Regions from separate parts of the Epilithonimonas zeae genome, predicted to be linked through region 1. Evidence: riboswitches for the same ligand, from Rfam matches in the RefSeq annotation. Region 1 holds a riboswitch; the other holds the start of a gene.

Region 1 (12,725 bases):
ATACAAAGATCAAGAAGTTTGCGGCAAAAGAAAGTACAGAAACGATGTACGGAGTTGGAAAATACAATCCCATTATTTTTTCTAATTACAATAATTTGTATTTCACTTTTTACGATGATTTCAAATGGTATAACAAAAATTCCGGTTCAGATTGTCAATTCCCTGAACGTGCTGTTTTTGAAGTTGATCCACAGGGAAAAATAAAAATGCTTTGGAGTTCAGAAATGGATCTTTTAGGCTTACCTTGTTTATAATATTTAATTTTTTTCTAGATTCCAAATGTTAAATTTTCACTCTCAATGTTAATTTAATATTAACTGATTGTAAATTTTATGTAACTTTGTCGTAACATTAGATAAGTAATAACTTAAAATCAATTGATTATGGACAAGAAAATGCTAGCGTTATCAATATTTTTATTTGGATTTTTAGGAACGCTAAACTTAGTAAAAGCTCAAACGACAGACAACAAGATACAGGAAGTTTTCATTAATTCCGGAGACGGTTTCGGTGAATTAAGAAAATTGCTGAAGGATAATTTCGACTTCACAAACCAAGATTACAAAGAAGGCGTGGTGAATTCCGATGTTAGATTCAGTCTTTCGGAAGAAGGTAAAATCACCAACGTTCATGCCAACGGCGACTGCAAAAACGTGAGCAAAGAAATCGAGAACGTATTGTCACACCTCATCTACAAAGTAGATATGGACAAATTGAGTCAAAAAATGGTAGCATCATCTTATGTAATGCCGGTGAGCGTTACCATAGACAACCGATAAAAGTTTAAAATTGTTAGGGAAAAGTCATACATTTTGGTGTATGGCTTTTTTTATGACTAATAATTTGGGCAGCTATTTCCGCCTTCCGTTCCCAAACCTAACGAAGTGGTTCGACGAAGTCAATCTTTTTTGCAAAACGATTTCAGATTAAAAAGAACTTAAGTACAAGCAAAAAAGGATTTCCACTCAAGTCGGGCTGCGTAAGATTCTACGTTTTCAATTCAATTTTTAAACATTTCGACTCAGCTCTGTGTAACATATCTAATACTAATCGCTTCTGTCAGCCTGGGGTTTTCGAAGGTTTTTAAAATTGTCAGGCTGAGCGGAGTCGAAGCCTATTATATTTGAAGAAATTTGCCAATTACATAGCTATTTCTTTTGTGACTTTTGTGGTGATTGATTCAAGAATCTAAAGTCTCTCATCTTTTCTCTATTTTCTTTCTTCTAATAAAGGGATTTTTCTATATTTATAAACCAACAAATTGAACAAAAGAAAACTCAGTTTTATGATTGATAAAAGAGTCAAAAACGCTCAGGAAGCGGTAAAAGATATAGAAAACGGAATGACGATAATGCTTGGCGGATTCGGGCTTTGCGGGATTCCGGAGAATTGTATTTCAGAATTGGTAAAGAAAAATGTAAATAATCTGACTTGCATTTCCAATAACGCAGGCGTTGATGATTTCGGTTTAGGATTATTGCTGCGGAAAAAACAAATCAAGAAAATGGTTTCTTCCTATGTTGGAGAAAACGCCGAATTTGAGAGACAGATGTTATCCGGAGAATTAGAAGTAGAGTTGACACCTCAAGGAACGCTTGCCGAAAAATGTAGAGCAGCACAAGCTGGGATTCCTGCATTTTATACACCAGCAGGATTCGGAACCGAAGTTGCGGAAGGTAAAGAAGTCAAAGATTTCAATGGAAAACCACACATTTTAGAACACGCTTACAACGCTGAATTCTCCATCGTAAAAGCCTGGAAAGGCGACCACGCAGGAAATTTGATTTTCAAAGGTTCGGCTCGTAATTTTAATTTTCCAATGGCTGGAGCCGGAAAAATTACCATTGCAGAAGTGGAAGAGTTGGTAGAACCAGGGCAATTAGACCCAAACGAAATCCATATTCCTGGAATTATGGTTCAACGGATTTTTCAAGGTGAGAATTATGAGAAAAGGATTGAACAGAGGACTGTGAGGAAGAGAGAGTAGTTGTTTTGTTACAATTTTTTATCATTTTTTTTAATTCTTCCAAGTTGCTTGGATTATCAAGACGATGAATCATTCGATGACAATTACTACATAAAACTGCAAAATCATCAACTAAATCCATTTCAATTTTTCCAGGTTCTAATGTAGAGATTGGTGAAAGATGATGAGCTTCAATGTAATCTTTACCTAAGCTTCCATATTTATTTTCGAAATCAAAACTACAAGCTTCGCAAATATAGCCTTTTTTGTCTTTGACTAATTTGGATATTCTAGAATTACGCTCAACACGTAAATGATATTTTAATTTTTTAATTTCAAAAATTTTTGAAGATATATCCTGAATTTCATCATTATCATTATAAATTAATTCTTGATATAGATTTAAAATATAGTTTAAGTCCTCCACAAGAGCTTGATCATTGGGAATATTTCTGCTGTCATAATATTTTGCATAAATATTTCCGAACTCATAAAGTTTTGATGATTGTTGCGAATTTGAAATTCTTAAATTAATTTCCTGTAAAGAAAAATCTTCTCTTACATTTAATTTCGCTCTGAAGTTTTCTGCTCGTACTTTTAAAACTTGTCTTTTATTTTTTTTATAAGTTTTAGCAACTTTAGTTACTCCTTGATTTAGAGATAAATAAAAGCCGCTCATATCTTCTCTGAAAAGATATACAGGATAATATCCATCTTGTGCAGATTCAGTTATTAGTTTGTCAAAAATTGCAATCCAAGGGATATTTGCCCAGTTTCCGCCTCCGACTGATGACTTTACTTTATATTGTTTAGGATTTATTATACTATTTTCGACTTTTGTGACAAAATCGTTTTTGAATTTTATAGCAAATTCTGTATTTCCATATTCTTTTTTTTTCTTCAATATATGAGGATGTTGTTTCATTAAAAATTTGATATATCATAGCTTATCTAGTTTAACTGTAAAAATATTATAAAAATAAAAAGTATCTATATTTAAAATGATTTTCAATTTTTCCTCTCCCCAATCTGCTGTCTCCACATAGCATAATACAAACCTTTTTCCGCAATCAGGTTTTCGTGTGAACCTGTTTCTATAACTTGTCCACGTTCCAAAACATAAATTCGGTCTGCGTGCATAATCGTACTTAACCTGTGCGCAATTAGAACTGTAATTTGTTCTTTTTGTTGTGAAATATCTTTGATGGTTGAAGTGATTTCTTCTTCGGTAATACTGTCCAAAGCGGAAGTCGCTTCATCAAAAATCAATAAGTTTGGTTTTCTGAGTAATGCTCTTGCAATCGCAATTCTTTGTTTTTCGCCACCACTTAATTTCAGTCCACCTTCGCCAATGACAGTTTCGATTCCTTTTTCAGCGCGTTCGAGTAAAGTTTTAGTGCTTGATTTCTTCAATGCTAATTCGATGTCTTCTTCGCTGGCGTTAGGATTGACGAAAAGAAGATTTTCTTTGATTGTTCCTGCAAAAAGTTGTGTGTCCTGAGTTACAAATCCGATTTGATTTCTCAGTTCATCAAAGTCAAATTCTTTTCCATTAATTTGATTATAGAAAATATTCCCTTCTTGAGGTCTGTATAATCCAACAAGTAATTTTACCAATGTACTTTTTCCGGAACCACTCGGTCCAACAAACGCAATGGTTTCTCCATTTTTGACATCGAACGAAATGTTATTCAATGCTTTATACTGAGCGGATTGATGTTTGAAAGAAACGTGCTTGAACTCCAGCTCATTGATTGAACCAATTTGTTTTGGTGTATGCGGTTTTTCTTCCACAGGTTTTTTCATCAGGTTATCAAAGTTCTTCAAAGAAGCTTCGGCCTCACGATAAGAAATGATGATATTTCCTATTTCCTGCATCGGACCGAAAATGAAAAATCCATAAAACATCAATGAAAGATATTGTCCCGGAGTTACAACATCTCTGAAAATCAAATATAAAAGTGTCAAAGTAATCAACTGCTGAAGAAAATTGACCATCGTTCCCTGAATGAAACTCAATGAACGGATACTTTTTACTTTCTTCAGTTCGAGTCCTAGGATTTTATAAGTATTATTATTCAGACGGTTGATTTCCTGTTTGGTCAAACCTAAACTTTTTACAATTTCTATGTTTCTTAAACTTTCGGTAGTGCTTCCAGCCAGACTTGTAGTTTCGATAACAATGGTTTTCTGAATATTTTTGATTCTTTTACTTAAAAGATTCGTGACAAATGCAATCAGGAAAATCCCGACAATATAAACCGGCATTATCGACCAATGCAGTCTAATTGCATAGACTGAAACGAAAATAATACTTACCAAAATTCCAAAAAACACATTGATGAAATTCGTAATAAACTTCACCGAATCTTCTCTTACTTTAGTCAGAATCGACAACGTTTCACCGCTTCTCTGGTCCTCGAATTCCTGATAAGGCAACGCCATAGAATGCTGCAAACCGTCCGTGAAAATATTAGCTCCGAATTTCTGCGTAATGACATTCACAGCATAATCTTGGAACGCTTTCGCTATTCGGCTGACCATCGCAGTTCCAACAAGCAAAGCTAAAAAGTAAAATGCACCGTGATAAATATCGGTTCCGTAAAGAAATTGATTCAGATTTCTGGGAATCGATTTTTCTTTGTCGAAAAAGTGTGGATGTGTTACCAATTGGTCGAGAATATTTCCTGTAATTGCTGGCGCAAATAATGAAAATACCTGATTTATAGCGGCTAAAACCAACGAGACGATAATCAGCCATTTGTGTGGTTTGAGGTAATGTAATAATGTTTTCATAATTGTTGACTGCAAAATTACTGATATAAATCCGATAGTTTTTAATAATAATTTGTATCGGCAAAAAAGCATTTTTCTATGAGATGAAATATTGATATATTGCGGTATAAGATTTTACTATGCTGACAAAAGAACAAATCGCACAACGCATATCAAGAGAAGTGAAAGACGGGATGTATGTCAACCTTGGAATCGGGATTCCGACTTTGGTGGCCAACTATGTTCCGGAGGATATTTCGGTGGAATTCCAGAGTGAAAATGGTGTTTTGGGAATGGGGCCATTTCCTTTCGAAGGCGAAGAAGATGCTGACTTGATTAACGCAGGAAAGCAGACTATCACGATTCTTCCAGGCGGTTCTTTTTTTGATTCGGCTTTCAGTTTTGGTATGATCAGAAGTCAAAAAGTGGATTTGACAATTCTTGGTGCAATGGAAGTTTCCGAAAACGGCGATATTGCCAACTGGAAAATTCCTGGAAAAATGGTGAAAGGAATGGGTGGCGCAATGGATTTGGTGGCATCGGCAGAAAATATAATCGTAGCAATGATGCACGTGAACAAAGCCGGAGAATCCAAAATTCTGAAACAATGTACGCTCCCTTTGACGGGTGTTAATTGTGTCAAAAAAGTAGTCACTGAACTAGCGGTTATGGAAATCACAGATAAAGGTTTCAAGCTTCTGGAAAGAGCGCCGGGAATTTCGGTTGAAGATATTGTAAAAGCAACAGAAGCGGAATTAATTATTGAAGGAGAAATTCCGGAGATGCAGTTCTAAATAATTACGAAAGAATCATTAATAAATGAAAAAATTCGCAAAGTGAACACTCTGCGAATTTTAATTTTTCTCTCCAGCTAGCTCTGAAATTCTCAAACTCTCTTACTTCTTCACCGCTCCAAAAACTTTCTCCAAAAGTGAAGTCGTTCTAAGCGCAGCATTGTTTCTGATTCCTGTTTCTTTTTCAGCCACCATTTTGAAAACTCCGTTGATGGTTTCTGTGGTTACATATTCGTTTAAATCGGTCGTTACTGTTTGTCCGGTCAACGTATTGTATTTTGAAATAATATTCTTCCAAACCGTATCTGCTCCAACTTTTCCTAAAGAAGCCTGAACTTTCGGCTGAAACGCTGTGAAAAGCTGACTTTGAGTTTTGGTTTGTAAATAATTAGTCGCGGCGTTATTACTTCCTAAAAGAATATTTTTCGCATCGGTAATTGTCATAGACGTAATCGCATTCGCAAAGATCGGAGTAGCTTCTGTTACGGCATCTTCCGCAGCTCTGTTCAGTAATTTTACACCCTTGTCTGCTAAACTGCCTAAACCGAGAGTTCTTAAAGTCGTATCAATTTTTCTCAATTTTTCCGGCATCAGAATTTTTACCAGTTCATTTTTATAAAACCCGTCGGTCACTCCCAATTTTTTGACACCTTCTGTTACGCCAAGATTCAAAGCTTGTTTCAGACCAGATGAAATTTCGGTCTGGGTAAGATTACCAAGATTGATATTGGAATTCGTGGTTGTTGTTGTATTAGTAGATGTAGGGTTGGAAGTTTTGACCTGGCTGAGGTCAACACCTGTTTTGTCTTTAACTACTTTTAAGAGGTCACCGAGCTGTGCTTGTGTAGAAATTGAAAATAGTAATCCTGCAGCAATTAAATAGTTCTTTTTCATTAAATATATTTTTTACAAAATTAGATGATTAAATCTGATTGAAGTTAAATACCTCAAAAAATTAAATCTGATTTCTCAAGATCACATCATATAAATCTTGTCTTCTATCGGTCATTGTTTTCACAGCGCCATTGTAATGAAGTTCTTTTAATAAATTAAGATCAACATCCACAATAATCGTCATTTCCGTATTCGGTGTAGCTTCGCCTTTTATAGCATTGGATGGAAAAGCAAAATCCGAAGGTGTGAAAACCGTCGCCTGCCCGTACTGAATGTCCATATTATTCACACCCGGAAGATTCCCGACACATCCTGCAATGGCAACATAACATTCATTTTCGATGGCTCTTGCGGCAGCGCAATGTCTAACTCTTGTGTAAGCATTTTGGGTGTCTGTAAGGTAAGGAACAAACAATATTTTCATTCCTTGGTCAGCCAGCAATCTTGGTAATTCTGGAAACTCAACATCATAACAAATAATGACACCGATTTTTCCGCAATCTGTATCGAAAACCTTGATTTCGTTACCACCAGTCATTCCGTAATATTTCTTTTCATTTGGTGTGATGTGAACTTTTCGGTATTCGTCAATTTTTCCGTCTCTGTGTAGAAGATAACTTACATTATACAACTTCCCTTCTTCCAAAATCGGCATACTTCCGGAAATGATATTCACATTGTAACTCACCGCAAATTCAGAGATTTTTTCTTTGATTTCTTCGGTTAATTCAGACAGTTTCTCCATTGATTCCCTTTCATTCATATGATTGAAAGGTGCGAGTAGCGGTGTGTTGAATAATTCCGGGAACAAACAAAAATCCGACTGATAACCTGCAACTGCATCTACAAAAAACTCGACTTGTTTGTAAAAATCCTCCAAATCCTTTAACGGTCTCATCTGCCATTGGACCAAACCAAGCCGAATCACGCTATCCTGCATTGTATTTTTCTTCGCTGTGTAATAGATATTGTTCCATTGCAACAGAACCGCATATTCTTCTGATTCGGAATCGCCTTTCAGGTAACCTTTTAGAATTTTAACCGGAGAAAAATTATTTCCAATCTGGAAACTTAAAACAGGGTCGTAAATTTCTTTATTTCTAACTTTGGTGATGTATTCTCTGGGCGATAATTCTTTGCTGTAAAGATGATAATTCGGAATTCTTCCACCGATGATGATGGATTTTAAATTCAATATTTCGCAGAGTTCTTTTCTGGCATCATACAATCTTCTCCCTAGTCTCAATGCACGGAATTCCGGATCAACAAAAACCTCGATGCCATAAAGAACATTTCCGACATTTGTATGTGTGTTGAATGATTCGTTTCCGGTAATTTCCTGGTAAGTATGCTGGTCACCGTACAATTCGTATTGAACAATAATGGATAATGCTGCAGCAGCCAATTTCCCATCAACTGTAATACAGATTTGACCTTCTGAAAAGATGGAAGTCAGCTTCTGGATATTCCGTTTGCTCCAGACATTATCATCGATATCGGGATAAGCTTTTTGCATTGCTTCTGCCAAGTCATCATAATCATCGATGTTTAGTTTTCTGATTTCTACCTGCATAGTTTGTATATTTTATTGATTAACCACAAAAGTTACAAAAGACATACTTGATTTTATGAGATTAAAGTTAAATAAGTCTTTTGTTAACCCTTTTTTATTAAAATATTGATTGCATCAAAAAACTTTTGTGCCTTTTGTGGTTTTATTTATATTTTTTGATTAAAATTTCCTTCAACTGTTTCATTCCTTCCGTTGCAGAAGTTTTGAAATGGTTGTCATTTTTTGTGAAAGCATTTGGATTTTCCATATTGGGGTCGATGACGAAAATTTCACAATGTTCAGGAACATATCGGATAACCGATGCAGCCGGATAAACTTGCATAGATGTTCCAATGACCAAAAATAAATCTGCCTGAGAAGCAATATCAATCGCATTATCCATCTCCGGAACCATCTCGCCAAACCAAACAATGTGCGGGCGAAGTTGTGAGCCGTCCGGGTGTAAATCTCCAACCTTGATATCATCAATATAATCAATGATTTTGCTGTTTTCGTTTACAGATTTTGCTTTTGTCAATTCGCCGTGAAGATGAATGATTTTGGTGGAACCGCCTCTTTCGTGAAGGTCATCTACATTCTGAGTAATAATATGAACATCGAAAAAATCCTCCAATTCTGCAAGCAATTTGTGCGCCGCATTGGGTTCTACTTCTTTCAATTGTTGTCTTCTGGCATTATAAAAATCCAAAACCAATTGCGGATTTCGAGCAAAACCTTCCGGAGAAGCTACGTCTTCAATGCGATGATTTTCCCAAAGTCCATTGTAATCTCGGAATGTTTTTATCCCACTTTCTGCCGAAATTCCTGCACCGGAAAGTACAACCAGTTTTTTCATTTTAATCTAAAATTTTCTTTAAATATAATGAATTTTCTATGGCAGAAGTTCCCCAAGTGTTATTAAAGTAAATATAAAATTCTTGATTTTTAGCTTTGATTTCTTTAACCAGATTATCTAAAAATTCTTCTGAATAAAGCGATTTATAAAGAATCGGTTTCCCGTGAAGACGATAATATCCGATTTTAGAATTGGTAACAATTACATCTTCCGGGATTTTTCCAGGAAAACTAACACCGCAGAAAATCCATTGGTGTTTTTTGAACAAATCGAAAATTTCATCATTCCACCAAGAATCGTGTCGGAATTCGACTGCAATCAAAAATTTATCAGATAAAGTTTCTGTTAACCATTTAATATTGTTCTCAGTACAATGAAATGATGATGGAAATTGAATTAAAAAACCCGCTAATTTGTTCCCCATATTTTCATTAATATAATTACAAAAGTCAGAAAACTCTTCTTTTTTACTTTCAGAATAACCGGAATGAGAAATTGTTTTTGGAATTTTAATAAAAAAATTAAAATCATCAGGCGTCTCATCATTCCATTTTTGGAGCGTTTTTGCTATTGCTTTTCTGTAAAATGTACTGTTGATTTCGACCGTGTTATAGACTTTAGAATATAATTTCAGGAAGTCTTTATTCTTAGAATCTTCCGGATAAAGTGAACCTTTCCAGTCTGTATTATAGAATCCTGAACAGCCGATATGATATTTTTCTTTTGAATCTTTCATTTTATTAGATAATTAAATCTTATGCCAATCAGCATTGAATCAGTTAATTAAAATCAATATGATATTTATCATATCAAATTAGTATGAATTAAATTTGCTGAAGAAAAATTCTTATCATAGTTTTGCACTGTGATAATGAATTGCTGTCATACTTATTAAGAAAGACCGAGGGAACTGACCTGTTGAAGTCTTAACAACCTGCTGATTAGGTAAGGTGTTACATTCAGCCTTTGAAAAAAGGAAAGATAAGTTGAAAATGTTTAATTGCGGTTGTGATGCCGTCTCAATATAACTTCTTTCAGACTTGTCTGGGAGAAGTTTTCTTTTTTGTATAAAACGTAAAATTTAAAAATATGATTCAAAAAACTATGTTTAATTCCAGCAAAAGAGCCGTTATATCGACAGCCGTAGTTTTCTTTTCCGGGATTTATCTGACTCAAGCACAGGAAACGAAGCCTGTAAAAGATTCTACTTCTGATAAACAAATTGAAGAAGTTGTTTTGGTAGGTTCCAGAAGTGGAGGACGTTCAAAAACAGATAGTCCCGTTCCTGTGGATGTTTTCAATTTGAAAGATATTCAACAAAGTTTACCACAAACCAATATCAATCAGATCCTAAATACGATTGCGCCATCTTTTACGTCAACTATTCAGACTAATGCTGATGGATCGGACCACTCGGATCCTGCACAGTTGAGAGGCTTGGGACCGGACCAGACTTTGGTTTTGATTAATGGAAAAAGAAGACATACATCGGCTTTGGTTAACGTTAACGGTGCGCCTGGAAGAGGAACTGTTGGAACAGACTTAAACGCAATTCCGGCTTTTGCACTTTCAAGAATCGAGGTTTTGAGAGATGGAGCCTCTGCGCAATATGGTTCTGATGCGATTGCTGGCGTAATGAACTTACAATTGAAAAGAGACACTGGAAAACTGACAGGACAACTGAATTATGGTGGTTACCTTACCAAAGCTGCCAATGACCATACTGGAAATTATGATGGACAACAATTTCAATTGGATTTAAACTATGGAAACAAGATTGGAAAACGGGGTGGTTTCTATAATGTGACTTGGTCTTCCCAGTTCCGTGACCCAACAAGAAGAGCTGGAACAGAAAGCGGAAATATCTACAATGCTTACAATGCTATTGAGAAGAGAGCTGCAGAAGCTGGCGTGAATCTGTCTTCTTATTTTAGCAACATCAATAACCTGAAAGGCTCGGCTGGTGAACAAGATTTCGTAAATCTAATTCATCAGTATGCGCAAGGTGTGAATTATTTTGATTCCGGATTCCAGTCAAGTATTCAAAATGCGTCAAATATTTCTGCTTTGCAGGGATTACTAGGCGCTAATTATACAGATCAGGAATTGGCTTACAGAGGACAGACCAGAAAAGATTTTAATATGCAGGTGGGCCAGTCCAAACTCAATAACCATCAATTATTCGCGAATATTGAAGTTCCTTTGAATGACGATTGGAAGGTTTACACATTCGGTGGTTACTCAATCCGTGATGGTGCTTCTGGCGGATTCTATAGAAGACCAAACCAAGCCAGAACATTTACAGGTTTATATATTGACGGTTATTTGCCTGAGATCCATACTAAGATTCAGGATGTTTCTTTGTCTGCCGGAATCAAAGGAAAATGGGATGGATGGAATGTAGACTTCAGTAATACATTTGGTCAAAATAGTTTTGATTACACCATTGAAAATACTGGAAATACAAGTTTAAGATTTAACTCTCCAAATTCTTTCAAAGCTGGTGGATTGCAGTTTTTGCAGAACACCATTAATTTAGATTTCAGCAAATCATTTAATTGGTTGGAAGGTGTAAATGTTGCTTTCGGAGCAGAACAGCGTCACGAAAACTTCAAAGAGAATCCGGGTGAGGAAGCTTCTTACACAGCTTATGATGTGAATGGAAATCCACAAACTTCAACATCAGTTAACCCAACTGATTTCTTCGGAGTAGCATTGGCAGGAAGTTCTCAGGTTTTTGCAGGTTTCAGGCCAGAAAATAAGACCAATAAAAATAGAAATGCTTACGCGGTTTATGCAGATGTAGAATTCAATTTTACCAATTGGTGGCTGGTTGATGCTGCGATTAGATATGAAAATTATTCTGATTTTGGTTCGACTTTTAATTATAAATTAGCATCAAGAATCAAATTATCAAACGATCTTAATTTCCGTTTTGCAAGTTCAACAGGTTTCCGAGCGCCATCGATTCACCAAATCTATTATAATACAACTTCTACATTGTTCACAACGCTTCCGGGAGCTTCGGGACCAAGTTTGGTAGAAGTTGGAACATTTAGTAATGATTCTCAATTGGCACAAGCATTTGGAATTCCGAAATTGAAACAAGAAACGTCAAAATCTGTAAGTACAGGATTTACATATAAAATCCCTGCAATTAATTTGAATATTACAGCAGATGCTTATTTCATAAGAATTGATGACAGAATTGTTTTAACAGATCAATTCTCAAGACCAACCGATCCAAAAACACCTGCACAAATTGCATTGGCAAATGAGTTTGTAAAAGCTAACGTGAATGCAGCTCAGTTTTTCTCTAATGCTATTGATACAGAAACCAAAGGTTTGGATGTCGTAATCAGCCATACGTTTACAAAAGAAAGTTTCAAATTCACAAATGATTTTGCTATCAATTTCAACAGAACAAGAAAAGTGGGTGATATCCACGCATCCGATTTGTTGAAAAATGCAGGATTGGAAAATACCTATTTTGGTGAAAAATCTAGAATTTACCTAGAAGATTCAGTTCCAAAAGTGAAAGCAAGTTTGTCCAATAATTTTAAATGGAATGATTTCAATTTCTATCTGAGAAATACCTATTACGGAAAAGTTTATGGTGCAGATGGTATCAATGGAAATGCGTACGACCATCAATTGATTTCGGACAAGATTGTTACAGATTTGTCTATCGGTTATGATATCAACAAGAATTTCAATTTGACTCTTGGAACAAACAACTTGTTCGATATTTATCCAACTAAAAACGTGACAGCTTCTACTAATAACGACCAGTTCATCTATTCTCGTTCCACATCTCAGTTTGGACAGAACGGACGATATGTTTTCAGTAAGCTGACCGTTTCTTTCTAATTAAAAAATTTCTTAAGG
Region 2 (12,725 bases), 1.1 Mb from region 1:
TGAGAATATTTAATTTTCTGTCTCCAATCGCTTCCGAAACCGGCTTTGTTGAAAGCTACTTTTCTGGAATTGGCAATTGCAACGATTTTCAAATCCACTCTTTTACGATTCAGAATATCGTAAGCTGAATCCAAAATCTGCTCAACCAAAGTCCCGCCAACATTACCGTGACCAATCAAAGCGAGATGAACGGTTTTCGGTTTTCCGTAGATTTCGGTTTCGATGATATTTTTTGTGATTTCGGTTTGGTTATCGGTTACGACGATATTCACTCTTCCAGCAGAAGCGATTTGACTCAACAACAATGGGAAAATTTTATTACGCTGAAGTTCTGATAAAATCTTATTGTAATTTTCCGAAACAAATCCGATCACACTTAGGTTTTCGATGCTATAAATATTGCTGACTTGTCCATTGTTTTTTTCTTTTTCGAATTCTTTATTCAGAAAATCAACTGCATCAGAAGCATCATTCTCATCTACAAGAACAGAAATTCCATTTTCAATCGCTTGTTGGGAAATAACGCCCACACTGATTCCTCCTCCATTCAAAACCTGAAATATGCGTGAATCAACGCCAATCTGTCCAAGAAAGTCTTTCCCTTCGAAATTCACCAAAGCTTTGTTTCTATAAATATTAATTGCATTCTTGTCTGTCATCAGTTCAAAAAAATAGGTTTTAAAATGGTGTTCAGTTGCTCATATTCCATTAGAAAAGCGTCGTGGCCGTGGATGGAATTAATCTCGTGATACTGAACGTTTTTGTTTTTATTTTGTAAAAATTGGTAAGTATTTTTAATTTCAAAAGCCGGATAAAAAAGGTCCGAATCTACTGCTACTAAATGAATCTCTGCATTGATATTTTCCAATTCATTTTCCTTTCCATTAATGTTCATCAGAAGATGATTAACAAGCTTGTAAGCCTTTAAACTAAACCTTTCGTTTAATCGTTTTCCGTGGAAATTGAGCCAGTCGTGAGACTTTAAAATCTGCTTTTCAGAATCTATTTCTCTATTGAATCTTGAATTAAGAGATTCCGGCGTTCTGTAGCATAACATTGCGTGAACTCTGGCTTTCTCAAGCGGTTTCTCCTCTGATTCCAAAAGAAATTTCTGAACCAGACATTGAGAATGTAACCAATCCGACGTTTTGAAATCTGTTGCAATCGGGATGAATCTTTCTGCTAAATCATTCTGCAAAGTCAACATTTCCCAACCGATAGAACCGCCAACAGAACCGCCAACTAAAGCAAATAGTTTTTTAATATTCAGGTTCTTTAATCCTTGCAGAAAAATAGATGCAATATCCTTCGTTGTGAAATCTTCGTAATTCTCAATGAAAAATCCGTCAAAACCATTACCCGGAATATTGAAACAAATTATTGTGAATCGATTTGTATCAATTACTTTCCCTTCTCCAACCAGAGATTTCCACCAGCCGTTTTCTCCGGCAACATCAGAGTTTCCTGTCAAAGCGTGATTAATCAAAACAATGGGAGCAGAATACAATTCTTTTCCAAAAAGCTGGTAGCTTAATTGGATATCGAGAACTTTTCCGTTCTTAGTTTCGAAATGTCGAATGTTGATATGTTGTAGCCTGTTTTCCAATTTTGTCTTATAAAAATTGAAAATGCTACGGGAAATGTAGAATAAATGTCTAGGTTATCTTTTCCGCCATTGCGGATAGAATTTAGCACCTTCTTCGTTCCCGAAGGGTTGCCAAGGTTTCACAGAGTCTAATCTCTCCACCTTTCTCGATAACATTTTCAATATGTGAATGAACAAATTCGACTGCAAATATAGATAACAAATTGCTGTTTTTCCAAATAAACTGAAAAAAGTCAGTATAAATTTTTTATTAACAATCCAATTTAAGAAATTTATAACAGCAATTGTGTACAATATTTGCTTAACCAACTTCATCAAAAAATAAACAATGAACATTAATCTTAATAAACAAGTGGCCATTGTAACTGGTTCCAGCAGCGGGATAGGGAAAGGAATTGCTATCAGTTTGGCAAAATCCGGAGCAATCGTTATTGTAAACCATTCATCCGAACATTCCAGACCGGAAGCTGAAGAAACACTAAAAACCATTGAAGAAAACGGTGGCGAAGGTTTGATTATCCAATGTGATGTGAGTAAGGAAGACCAAGTTTTGGCGATGTTTCAAACCACAATTGACAAATACGGAACTGTAGATATTCTCATCAACAATGCAGGCTTGCAACAAGACGCTGCTTTTATTGATATGACTCTCGAACAATGGCAAAAAGTAATCGATGTGAATCTTACGGGGCAATTTTTATGTTCAAGAGAAGCAATTAAAGAATTCCTGAAGCGTGGAATGACCGAAAAGTCCAAAGCGCTTGGAAAAATCATCAATATCAGCAGTGTTCACGAGACGATTCCGTGGGCTGGGCACGCCAATTACGCTTCCAGTAAAGGTGCGCTCAGAATGCTGATGCAAACGCTGGCTCAGGAATATGGAAAACAAAAAATCCGTGTGAATAATATTTGTCCGGGCGCCATCCAAACACCAATCAACAAATCCGCTTGGGATAACAAGGAATCTTTTGATTCTCTGATGACCTTGATTCCGTATGACAGAATCGGGCAGCCGGAAGATATTGGAAATTTAGCCGTATTTTTGGCGAGTGATTATTCGGATTATATTACCGGAGCGAGCATCTATGTGGATGGTGGGATGACGACGTTGGAAAGTTTTGCAGACAACGGATAATAATTATTAATGATGAATTATATAATTATTAATGATTTTTTGTTGAATGTTAATGCAAAGATTTTGAAGGGCTAAGGATTTTAATAAGGCTGAAAATCGATATATTTTTATTTTGTCATTTATCTATTTCGCCAATTATTTATGGTTGAAAGAATGGAAAATCGTCAACATAGCCCCGATGGGAACGGCATCCTTTTTTGTTTTTTTAGATTCCTGACTTTGTTCGGAATGACAAAGCGCCTGAAAAACAAAAAAGATATAGTGGACAGCGGGTTGGAATGTTCTAACAAATGTACAACCGTGTTGCTCCTAATAAAAAAGAATAATTATTCTTGAAAAATAATTATAAAAATGAATGAAGAAGAAAAATTAAAAAATCCAAATTGGAAAAAGTGGGGACCTTACGTGAGCCACCGTCAATGGGGAAATGTACGTGAAGATTACAGTACCAACGGTGATGCTTGGGGATTTACCGGTCACGATACAGCGGAAGCGTGGACTTACCGCTGGGCTGAGGAAGGCATCGCAGGAATCTCGGATGAGAAGCAACAGATGTGTTTTGCACTTTCTTTTTGGAATAAAAACGATTGCAGAGTCAAGGAACGTTTTTTCGGACTGAGCAATTATCAGGGAAATCACGGCGAAGATATCAAGGAGATTTTTTATTATCTGGACAATACGCCGTCTCATAGCTATATGAAGATGGTTTACAAATACCCCATCAATGCATTTCCGTACGATGACCTCATCAATACGAATGCGCAGCGCTCCAATAAAGATCCCGAATACGAAATCATTGATACAGGAATCTTTGATAACGATGAATATTTTGACATTTTCATTGAATATGCAAAAGCTGGCGAGGATGATTTTTTAATCAGAATTGATGTTCATAACAGAAGCAATCAACCCGCTCCAATAGTAGTATTGCCAACACTGTGGTATAGAAATAACTGGATGTGGGGTTATAATGATTACAAAGCGAAACTTGGCTTTTCTAAGCCGGGCGAAATTGATGTTCATCACGATAGTCTGAGCATCAAAAAATTATATTCCAGAAACAGAAATGTGGATGCTTTGTTTTGTGAGAATGAAACGAATAGAGCAAGGTTATTCAATCTTCCGAAAACAGAAGGTTTTTTCAAAGATGGAATCAATCAATATATTACAAAAGGTTTAGATACTATTAATCCATCTAAAACCGGAACAAAAGCGTCTCTTCATTGTGAAGAAATCATAGAAGCAAATAGCAACAAGGTTTTCGAATTCCGATTGTCACCTCATATTATGGATGATGCGTTTTGGGATTTCGATGAAATCGTTTCGAGACGAAAGCAGGAAGCCGACGAGTTCTATGCGAATATCCAAAAAGATATTGAAAATGAGGATGAGAAGAATGTCCAGAGACAAGCGTTTGCGGGTTTGCTTTGGAACAAACAATTCTATCATTACAATATCGGGAAATGGCTAAAAGGTGACCCTAATTTTCCAATCCAAAGAAAAGGTTTTGTACGAAACAGCAACTGGGAACATCTTCATAACAAAGATATTATCTCGATGCCCGACAAATGGGAATATCCTTGGTATGCGACTTGGGATTTGGCGTTCCATTGTGTGAGTTTTTCTGTAATTGACTCAGAATTCGCTAAGAATCAATTGATTACTTTGACGAAAGAATGGTATATGCATCCGAACGGACAAGTTCCGGCTTACGAATGGAATTTTGACGATGTTAATCCGCCGGTTCACGCCTGGGCAACTTTCCGAGTTTTCAAAATCGATGAAAAAAACAATGGAAAACCTGACTTGGCTTTCCTTGAAAGGGTTTTCCAAAAATTACTACTGAATTTCACCTGGTGGGTTAACCGAAAAGATTACAACGGGAAAAATCTTTTTGGAGGCGGATTCCTTGGTCTGGATAACATTGGAGCGTTCGATAGGAATATGGAATTCAATGAAGGTGAACATCTCGAACAGGCCGACGGAACCAGCTGGATGGCAATGTACGCCCTGAATATGATGCGTATCGCAATGGAACTTGCGACTTACAATCCGGTTTATGAAGATATGGCGATTAAATTCTTTGAGCATTATCTTTATATCGCCGAAGCAATGGAAAACATTGGGGAAGACAAGCAAGGACTTTGGAATGAAGAGGACGGATTTTTCTACGATTTGCTCCAATTGTCTAACGGCGACAGTGTGAATCTGAAACTGAGAAGTATTGTTGGACTGATTCCGATGTTTGCCGTAGAAGTGGTGGAACATAGTATGTTGGAAAAACTTCCGGAATTCAAGAAAAGAATGGAATGGGTTCTGAAAAATAAACAGGATTTGACCAAATTGGTTTCTCAATGGTATGTTGAAGGCGAAGGCAACAAACATCTTTTAAGTATTCTAAGAAAAACAAGATTAGCGAAAGTTCTGACCAGATTGGTGGACGAATCTGAATTCTTGAGTGATTACGGAATCCGTGCGATGTCTAAAGTTTATGAGGAAAATCCTTTCAGATTTACCGTTCACGACCAAGAACACGTAGTTTATTACACGCCTGCAGAAAGTGATAGCCGCATGTTTGGTGGCAACAGTAACTGGCGCGGACCAATTTGGTTTCCGATTAATTTCCTGATTGTAGAAAGTCTGCAACGTTTTCATTTCTTTTTTGGCGATGCTTTGACGATTGAATATCCAAAAGGAAGTGGTGTTCAGAAGAATCTGGAAGAAGTTTCAAAAGATATCAGCGACAGACTTTGTAATATTTTTCTGAAAGACGAAAACGGAAACAGAGCCTTCAATGGTGGTGTAGAGAAATTTAACCAAGACCCGCATTTCAAAGATTATATTATGTTCTTCGAATATTTCCACGGTGACAATGGTCGCGGTGTCGGCGCTTCCCATCAAACCGGATGGACTTCTACGGTGGCGAAGTTGATTCAGCCGAGACTTTCTAGTCGATAAAATAAAAACCTTATCAAAATCGGATAAGGTTTTTTCATTTATTCTACAACTTGTCCATTGACGCTGACTTCATAAGTGATTTCAACATTTGGCTCAAGCGTTTTTGAAACAGAACAATATTTTTCAAAAGATAATTCTGCTGCTTTTTTTGCTTTTTTTGGATCGATTTCACCTTCTAGGAAAAATTTCACTTTGATAGATTTGAAAGGCTTTGCTTCATCTACCTGAACTCTTTCGCCTTCTACTTCCGCTTTGAAATCTGTAATCGTCTGACGTTGTTTTTTCAAAATCGAAACCACATCTATTCCGCTACAACCGGCAACCGCCATCAAAACAGATTGCATTGGAGAAACTCCTTTTGCATTTGGTAAAGTCGTATTGTCTAATAAAATAGAATTTCCTTGTTCGTTGGAACATTCAAACAAAAAATCATCATTGATTCTATTAAGTGTAATTTTCATTATGTTAAATTAAAATCAAAATTACAAAATCATAAAACAGCATCGGTTAATTTCATTCGCTATTTTAATATATTTGACAAAACTTTTAATCCTATAAAATGAGAGCTTTCTTATTGATAATTGCTTTATTGAGTAGCAATGTCGCTTTTTCACAATCCGAAGCAACCAAAACATCAACATTAGCAGATTCCAAAGCAGAATTTCCTGGCGGACAAGAAGCCTTCCGAAAAGAATTTATGAAAATGGTTCACGCTTATGTTGATATTACGGCTTACGCTGTGAACGGAAAATTTTCTTTTATCATTACGATTGACGAAAAAGGGAAAATGAGCGAGATGAAAATCTATCCAAAAGTCAGAAACGATGAAGAATTCAAACAGGATATGAATTTTGCGATGAAACGTATTAAGAAAAAATGGAAACCCGCAATCACAAATGGCGTTCCTGTAAGCTCTAATATTATTTTTGATATCAATTTCACCTCAGAACATTCTGATGAGGAATTTTAATTTTTTGACATCAATAGAATTAATCTGTTTATATTATTGACTGCCATTCTGTCACAATATTTTGTATCTTTGCAGACTTAAACAGTTCAAAGTTTTAGGTTCAAAGCTCATTTAGCATTGGATTTTAAATACTGAGCTTTAAATATATATGTAGTGCAGGAAAAATATATAGACGAGACCAAACAAGGAGAAGCCTTCGCCATAGCAGAAAGACCAGAAAATGGTAAAAAACTGTTTTTGGAAAGTTATGGTTGCCAGATGAATTTCTCTGATTCCGAGATTGTTGCATCCATTCTCAACGAGCAAGGTTATAACACGACTCTGAAACAGGAAGAGGCAGATTTGATTTTGCTTAACACTTGTTCTATCCGTGAGAAAGCAGAGCAGACGGTTCGTATGCGTCTCGCTCAATTCAAAAATCTTAAAAAAGAAAAACCCAATCTTACTGTTGGTGTTCTTGGCTGTATGGCTGAGCGACTGAAAACCAAATTCTTAGAAGAAGAACAATTGGTTGACTTGGTTGTTGGACCGGATGCTTACAGAGATCTTCCAAATCTTTTGAAAGAAACCGATGACGGAAGAGACGCCATCAACGTAATTCTTTCAAAAGAAGAAACTTACGCAGACATCAACCCTGTTCGTCTTGGCGGAAATGGTGTTACAGCTTTTGTTACGATTACAAGAGGTTGTGATAATATGTGTACTTTCTGTGTCGTGCCTTTTACAAGAGGAAGGGAAAGAAGCCGCGACCCACATTCTATCATAGAGGAATGTCTTGACCTTTGGAATAATGGCTACAAAGAAATCACACTTCTTGGACAAAATGTTGACTCTTATCTTTGGTACGGCGGCGGACCTAAGAAAGACTTCGCAAAAGCAACTGAAATGCAAAAATTAACTGCGGTAAATTTTGCACAATTGATGGAAATGGTTGCAACTGCAGTTCCGAATATGAGAATAAGATTCTCAACTTCTAATCCTCAGGATATGAGCTTGGATGTTTTCCGAGTGATGGCAAAATACAATAACATTTGCAAATATGTTCACCTTCCTGTTCAAAGTGGAAGTGACAGAATTCTTGATTTGATGAATCGTCAGCACACACGCCAGGAATATTTGGACTTAATTAAAAAGGCTAAAGAAATTGTTCCGGACATTTCTTTTTCACAAGATATGATTGTCGGATTCTGTACGGAAACTGAGGAAGACCATCAAGATACATTATCATTAATGAGAGAAGTGGAATACGATTACGGATATATGTTCGCTTATTCTGAAAGACCTGGAACGCCTGCTCACAAAAAGATGGAAGACGATATTCCTGCAGATGTTAAACAAAGACGTTTGGCAGAAGTGATTGCTCTACAAGGTGAATTATCCAAAAAGAGAATGGCTTCTTACGTTGGAAGAGTTCACGAAATTTTGATTGAAGGCATTTCCAAAAAGAATAAAACCCAATGGAAAGGAAGAAATTCTCAGAATGCGGTTTGTGTTTTCGATATGTTGGAAGGACAAAAAATTGGTGACATTGTTTCAGTTTTCGTTCACGGGAATACGCAAGGAACACTTTTGGGGGAAACAGTTTCGTAAATTCATCAAGCACAAATGAAAAAACAGATTCTTATTATTTTTCTTCTACTTTCTTTGGGGATTTCTGCCCAAATGGATAAAGAGAAGTGGACTGAAGATATAAAATATCTGCAAAGTAATCTGACCAATAAACATTACAATCTTTTTGCACTCCGTTCGGAAGCGGATTTCACGAAAGACATTAATAATATCATTTCTAAAACGGATGAACTTAGTGATTTCCAAATCGCATTGAAACTACAACAAGCGCTTGCAAAACAAGGCGACACACACACCAATTTATCATTAAAAAAGTTCATCGATAAAAATCAAGTTTTGCCATTGAGCTCTTATTTCTATGGCAATGACTTGTATGTTACCTTGACCAATTCTGAAAACAAAGAATTATTAGGTGGAAAGATTTTAGCCATTAATGGTTTTGATATTAAAACAATAACAGACAGCTTATCTACTTTGTTCCCAAATGAAAATTTGGGTATTTTCAGAACCCGAATTCCTGAGATTTTGCCTTTTAATCAAGCTCTCAAGAATTTTGGTTTTTCTAAGACTGATGATGTAAAGATAAAATATGAAAAGGATGGAAAAATATCAGAGAAAACAGTTATTCCATCGGTTATAACCAAAGAAAACAGAGTAAAGATCACTCTAAAAGCGTTGACTTTTCCACAGGAAAACAAGCGTAAATATTTCGAGAAAAAATATTTTGACCAAGAGAAAATCCTATACATTCTTTACAATGTTTGCACGACCAACGAAAAAAATAATCCAGCTTCTGATAATCCTTTAAATTTTGGAGAATTTGAGGATTCAGTTTTCAAAATTATCAAGGACAATAAAGTTGACAAGTTGATTTTCGATATGCGATATAATGGTGGTGGAAGTTCCAAACAAGGCAGAGAATTTGTTGAAAAGCTTGCAGCCAATAAAGAAATCAATAAAAAAGGTCATCTTTTTGTCGTTTTAGGGCGTGATACTTTTTCTTCCGCAATCCTGAATGCCTCAGATTTTCAAGACGAAACCAAAGCTATATTTGTGGGAGAAGAAACATCCGGAAAGCCTAATCATTATGGGGAACTTCAGAGTCTTGAGTTACCTAATTCAAAATTAAAATTGACCTATTCCACATTTTATTTCGTAAGAACTAAAAAGAAAAACGTCAATACTATAAAACCAGATTATCTGGTAGAAACATCTTTTAATGATTATGTTAATGGCATAGACCCCGTTTTTGAATTTATAAAAAATTATCATTGATGAGTGTTCAACGACAATTATTTGACGAAATCTCCCAATTATTAGAATTGGCAAGAAAACGTGTTGTGACCAGCGTAAATCAAACGATGGTCATTACCTATTTCGAGATTGGAAGAATGATTGTAGAAGATGAGCAAAATGGAGAAAATCGTGCAGAATACGGAAAAGCGATTTTAAAAGATTTGTCTTTGCATCTGACAGAGAGATTCGGGAAAGGTTTTTCTCAAAGAAATTTGGAGCAAATGAGACAATTCTATTTGTCTTATTCAATTCCGCAAACACCTTCTGCGCAATTGAAAATTTCAACGAATACAAATCCGCAGACAGTGTCTGCGGAATTACAAAAACCTAATAATCAATCTTTTGAAATTTCAGAAACAACTTCCCGAAATTTTTCTTCAAAATTAAATCTTTCTTGGTCTCATTATCTAAAATTAATGAGAATCAAAGATTTAAATGAGAGGAAATTCTACGAAATCGAGGCATATAAAAATAATTGGAGCTTACGAGAATTACAAAGACAATATTGATGTTGAAAATTTTCTACATATTATTTCTTCTACCTGTATTTTTCAGTTGCCAATCTGGGAAAAGTGTAACCATATATCCGAATAAAGTTGGGAATATTGTTTTTGATAAAAACATAGACAGTCCGGATTTCAAAAGATGTATGGACAAAGATTATGGAATCCAGTATTATAGTGTCAACGATTCAAACGGTCTTCTATACAAAGGCGAAAAATTTGCAATCATTCAGGAATTAGAAAAATTAAATTTGTCTTCTTCAAAAAAAACAAATGGCTACATCACAATCCGCTTTGTAGTTAATTGTGAAGGAAAAACAGGATTTTTCCGTGTTCAGCAGATGAATGATAATTATTTGGAAGAAAATTGGGACAAGGACTTTTCCGTGAAGCTTTTAAACTTCACCAAGTCTTTAAATGGTTGGATTGCCAAAGAAAGTCGAGGAACAAAATTAGATTATTACCAATATTTAACCTACAAAATTACCGATGGAAAGGTTTCAGAAATATTACCTTAGTTTAATTTTCCTTGCGATATATTCACAAATTTCCGCACAGGCTAATTGCAGTGTTTTCAAAGAAGAAAATTGCAGGAAAGCTTGCGAAATTTCTAATCAGGCCAGTGAATATCAAGGTCTTTCTTTGTCGCAATTAGCATTTGACAAAGCCATAGAAATTTGTCCAACTTACGATAATGCTTATTTTGAAAAAGCTGTTCCTTATCTCAAAAATGGGGATTTTGTTACTTGGAAAGTTCTGATTGACAAAGCAGTTGAACTTAACCCTAAAGAACATTTGGGATATCGTGCTTGGTGTAGATATCAGTTTCTGAGAGATTACAAAGGTGCAATTGAAGATGTTGAAGCTTTAGAAAAAATCTATCCAACTGGATATTTGGGATATTCTGCCAACGGCGATTACGAATTGCATATTGCAAAAGCGATTTGCTACTCAGCGATCGGACAAAAAGAGAAAGCGGTTTCTATCATAGAAAATCAGCTGGCAAAAAAAGACCATAATGTTGGACTATATGACCATTATCAATTAGGCGTCACTTATTTTGAATTAAATCAATACGACAAAGCCTTAGAAAATTTTGAAAAACAAAGCAAAGTTTACGATTTTGCAGAAAATATATATTTTAGAGCTAAGGTTTCTAAAATCAGGAACAAAGATTATTTGGATTTGAAAAGTTTAGCCCAGAAGTCTTACGACGAAGGAAAAATAATGTTGGAAGGCTATACGCATCATTTCAACAAAGTTTACAGAAAGCAGATTGCCGAACTGTAAATTAATTTAAAATCAAAATCCAAAAATCTCCGATTCAAAATAAAAATCGGACAAAAAAATTAAAAAAATGGCAGACTTACAATCTATAAAAACACGCTTCGGAATCATTGGAAATTTTCCGGCACTTAATCGTGCTTTGGAGAAATCGATTCAAGTTGCTCCTACAGATATTTCGGTTCTCGTAATTGGAGAAAGTGGTGTGGGAAAAGAATTTATCCCGAAAATTATCCACTCAGAATCTAGAAGAAAACATCAGCCTTACATCGTTGTAAATTGTGGAGCAATCCCAGAAGGAACCATTGATTCAGAATTATTTGGCCACGAAAAAGGAGCGTTCACTGGCGCAACTTCTACAAGAAAAGGTTATTTTGAAGTGGCTGATGGGGGAACAATTTTCCTGGATGAAGTTGGTGAATTACCTTTACAAACTCAGGTTCGTCTTTTGAGAGTTTTGGAAAGTGGAGAATTTATGAAAGTTGGTTCTTCTCAAGTTCAAAAAACAAACGTCAGAATAGTTGCTGCAACAAATGTCAATATGATGAAAGCCATTCAGGATGGACGTTTTCGTGAAGATTTGTATTATCGTTTGAACACGGTTCAGATTGATATGCCAGCTTTGCGAGAAAGAAAAGGCGACATCCATTTGTTATTCAGAAAGTTTGCGATAGATTTTGCTGAGAAATACAGAATGCCGGAATTGAGATTGACAGACGATGCCGTTGCTTATCTAGAAAATTATGCATTTCCAGGAAACGTTCGTCAACTTAGAAATTTGGTAGAGCAAATGACCGTTGTGGAACAAAATCGCGAAATCAATTCTGTAAAATTAGCCGAATACATTCCGATGAATGCAAATCTTCCGGCTGTTGTTCAAAAAGGTGGCGGCGGAAGCTCCAGCTCAGATTTCGGTTCGGAGCGGGAAATTATGTACAAAGTTCTCTTCGATATGAGAAACGACATCAATGATTTAAAATCCTTAACTTCGGAGCTTATTAAAAGTAGAGGAAGTTCTGACCTTAGCTCTCAGGAAAAAAATCTGATTAACAGAATTTATACGCCGGAATCAGCTCAGAGCGCAAACCCAAATTCTTTGCTTTACTTCGAAAATAATAACAATAATCAAAGTCAGGTTCATCATCCAACGATTATTTCTGAGGACGAAGACCATCATTATAACGATGTAGAAGATATTGAAATCGAGGAAGCAAGACCAGAATCTTTATCACTTCAAAATAATGAAAAAGATTTGATTATCAAAGCTTTGGAAAAACACAAAGGTAGAAGAAATAAAGCTGCGGACGAGTTGGGAATTTCGCAAAGAACACTTTACAGAAAAATAAAACAATATAATCTTGAGGAATAAAAAGACTCAAGAAAAAAGGCAAAAGATTCAGAAAA

What was found. A riboswitch is a leader RNA that binds a small molecule or an ion and turns the genes downstream of it on or off. The one in region 1 is predicted to bind S-adenosylmethionine.
Region 2: it holds a riboswitch for S-adenosylmethionine, as region 1 does, so the genes downstream of both, KI430_RS11715 (alpha/beta fold hydrolase) here and KI430_RS06430 (TonB-dependent receptor plug domain-containing protein) in region 1, are expected to answer to the same signal.

The regions. Positions count from the first base shown of each region.
Region 1 covers NZ_CP075338.1:1,466,263-1,478,987, reverse strand. Annotated here, with positions in the region: gene KI430_RS06480 (hypothetical protein) at 1-254, shown strand, start outside; gene KI430_RS06475 (hypothetical protein) at 384-779, shown strand; gene KI430_RS06470 (CoA transferase subunit A) at 1,286-1,987, shown strand; gene KI430_RS06465 (MrcB family domain-containing protein) at 1,911-2,891, opposite strand; gene KI430_RS06460 (ABC transporter ATP-binding protein) at 2,975-4,762, opposite strand; gene KI430_RS06455 (CoA transferase subunit B) at 4,882-5,535, shown strand; gene KI430_RS06450 (DUF4197 domain-containing protein) at 5,638-6,429, opposite strand; gene KI430_RS06445 (carbon-nitrogen hydrolase family protein) at 6,491-8,002, opposite strand; gene KI430_RS06440 (SIR2 family NAD-dependent protein deacylase) at 8,145-8,837, opposite strand; gene KI430_RS06435 (DUF72 domain-containing protein) at 8,839-9,573, opposite strand; SAM riboswitch class I at 9,723-9,825, shown strand; gene KI430_RS06430 (TonB-dependent receptor plug domain-containing protein) at 9,927-12,707, shown strand.
Region 2 covers NZ_CP075338.1:2,607,243-2,619,967, forward strand. Annotated here, with positions in the region: gene KI430_RS11710 (ACT domain-containing protein) at 1-659, opposite strand, end outside; gene KI430_RS11715 (alpha/beta fold hydrolase) at 659-1,606, opposite strand; SAM riboswitch class I at 1,658-1,762, opposite strand; gene KI430_RS11720 (glucose 1-dehydrogenase) at 1,935-2,741, shown strand; gene KI430_RS11725 (MGH1-like glycoside hydrolase domain-containing protein) at 3,093-5,699, shown strand; gene KI430_RS11730 (OsmC family protein) at 5,738-6,160, opposite strand; gene KI430_RS11735 (energy transducer TonB) at 6,259-6,669, shown strand; gene miaB (tRNA (N6-isopentenyl adenosine(37)-C2)-methylthiotransferase MiaB) at 6,823-8,259, shown strand; gene KI430_RS11745 (S41 family peptidase) at 8,275-9,513, shown strand; gene KI430_RS11750 (DUF1016 N-terminal domain-containing protein) at 9,513-10,043, shown strand; gene KI430_RS11755 (hypothetical protein) at 10,043-10,555, shown strand; gene KI430_RS11760 (tetratricopeptide repeat protein) at 10,527-11,327, shown strand; gene KI430_RS11765 (sigma-54 interaction domain-containing protein) at 11,395-12,690, shown strand; gene KI430_RS11770 (LptE family protein) at 12,725-12,725, shown strand, end outside.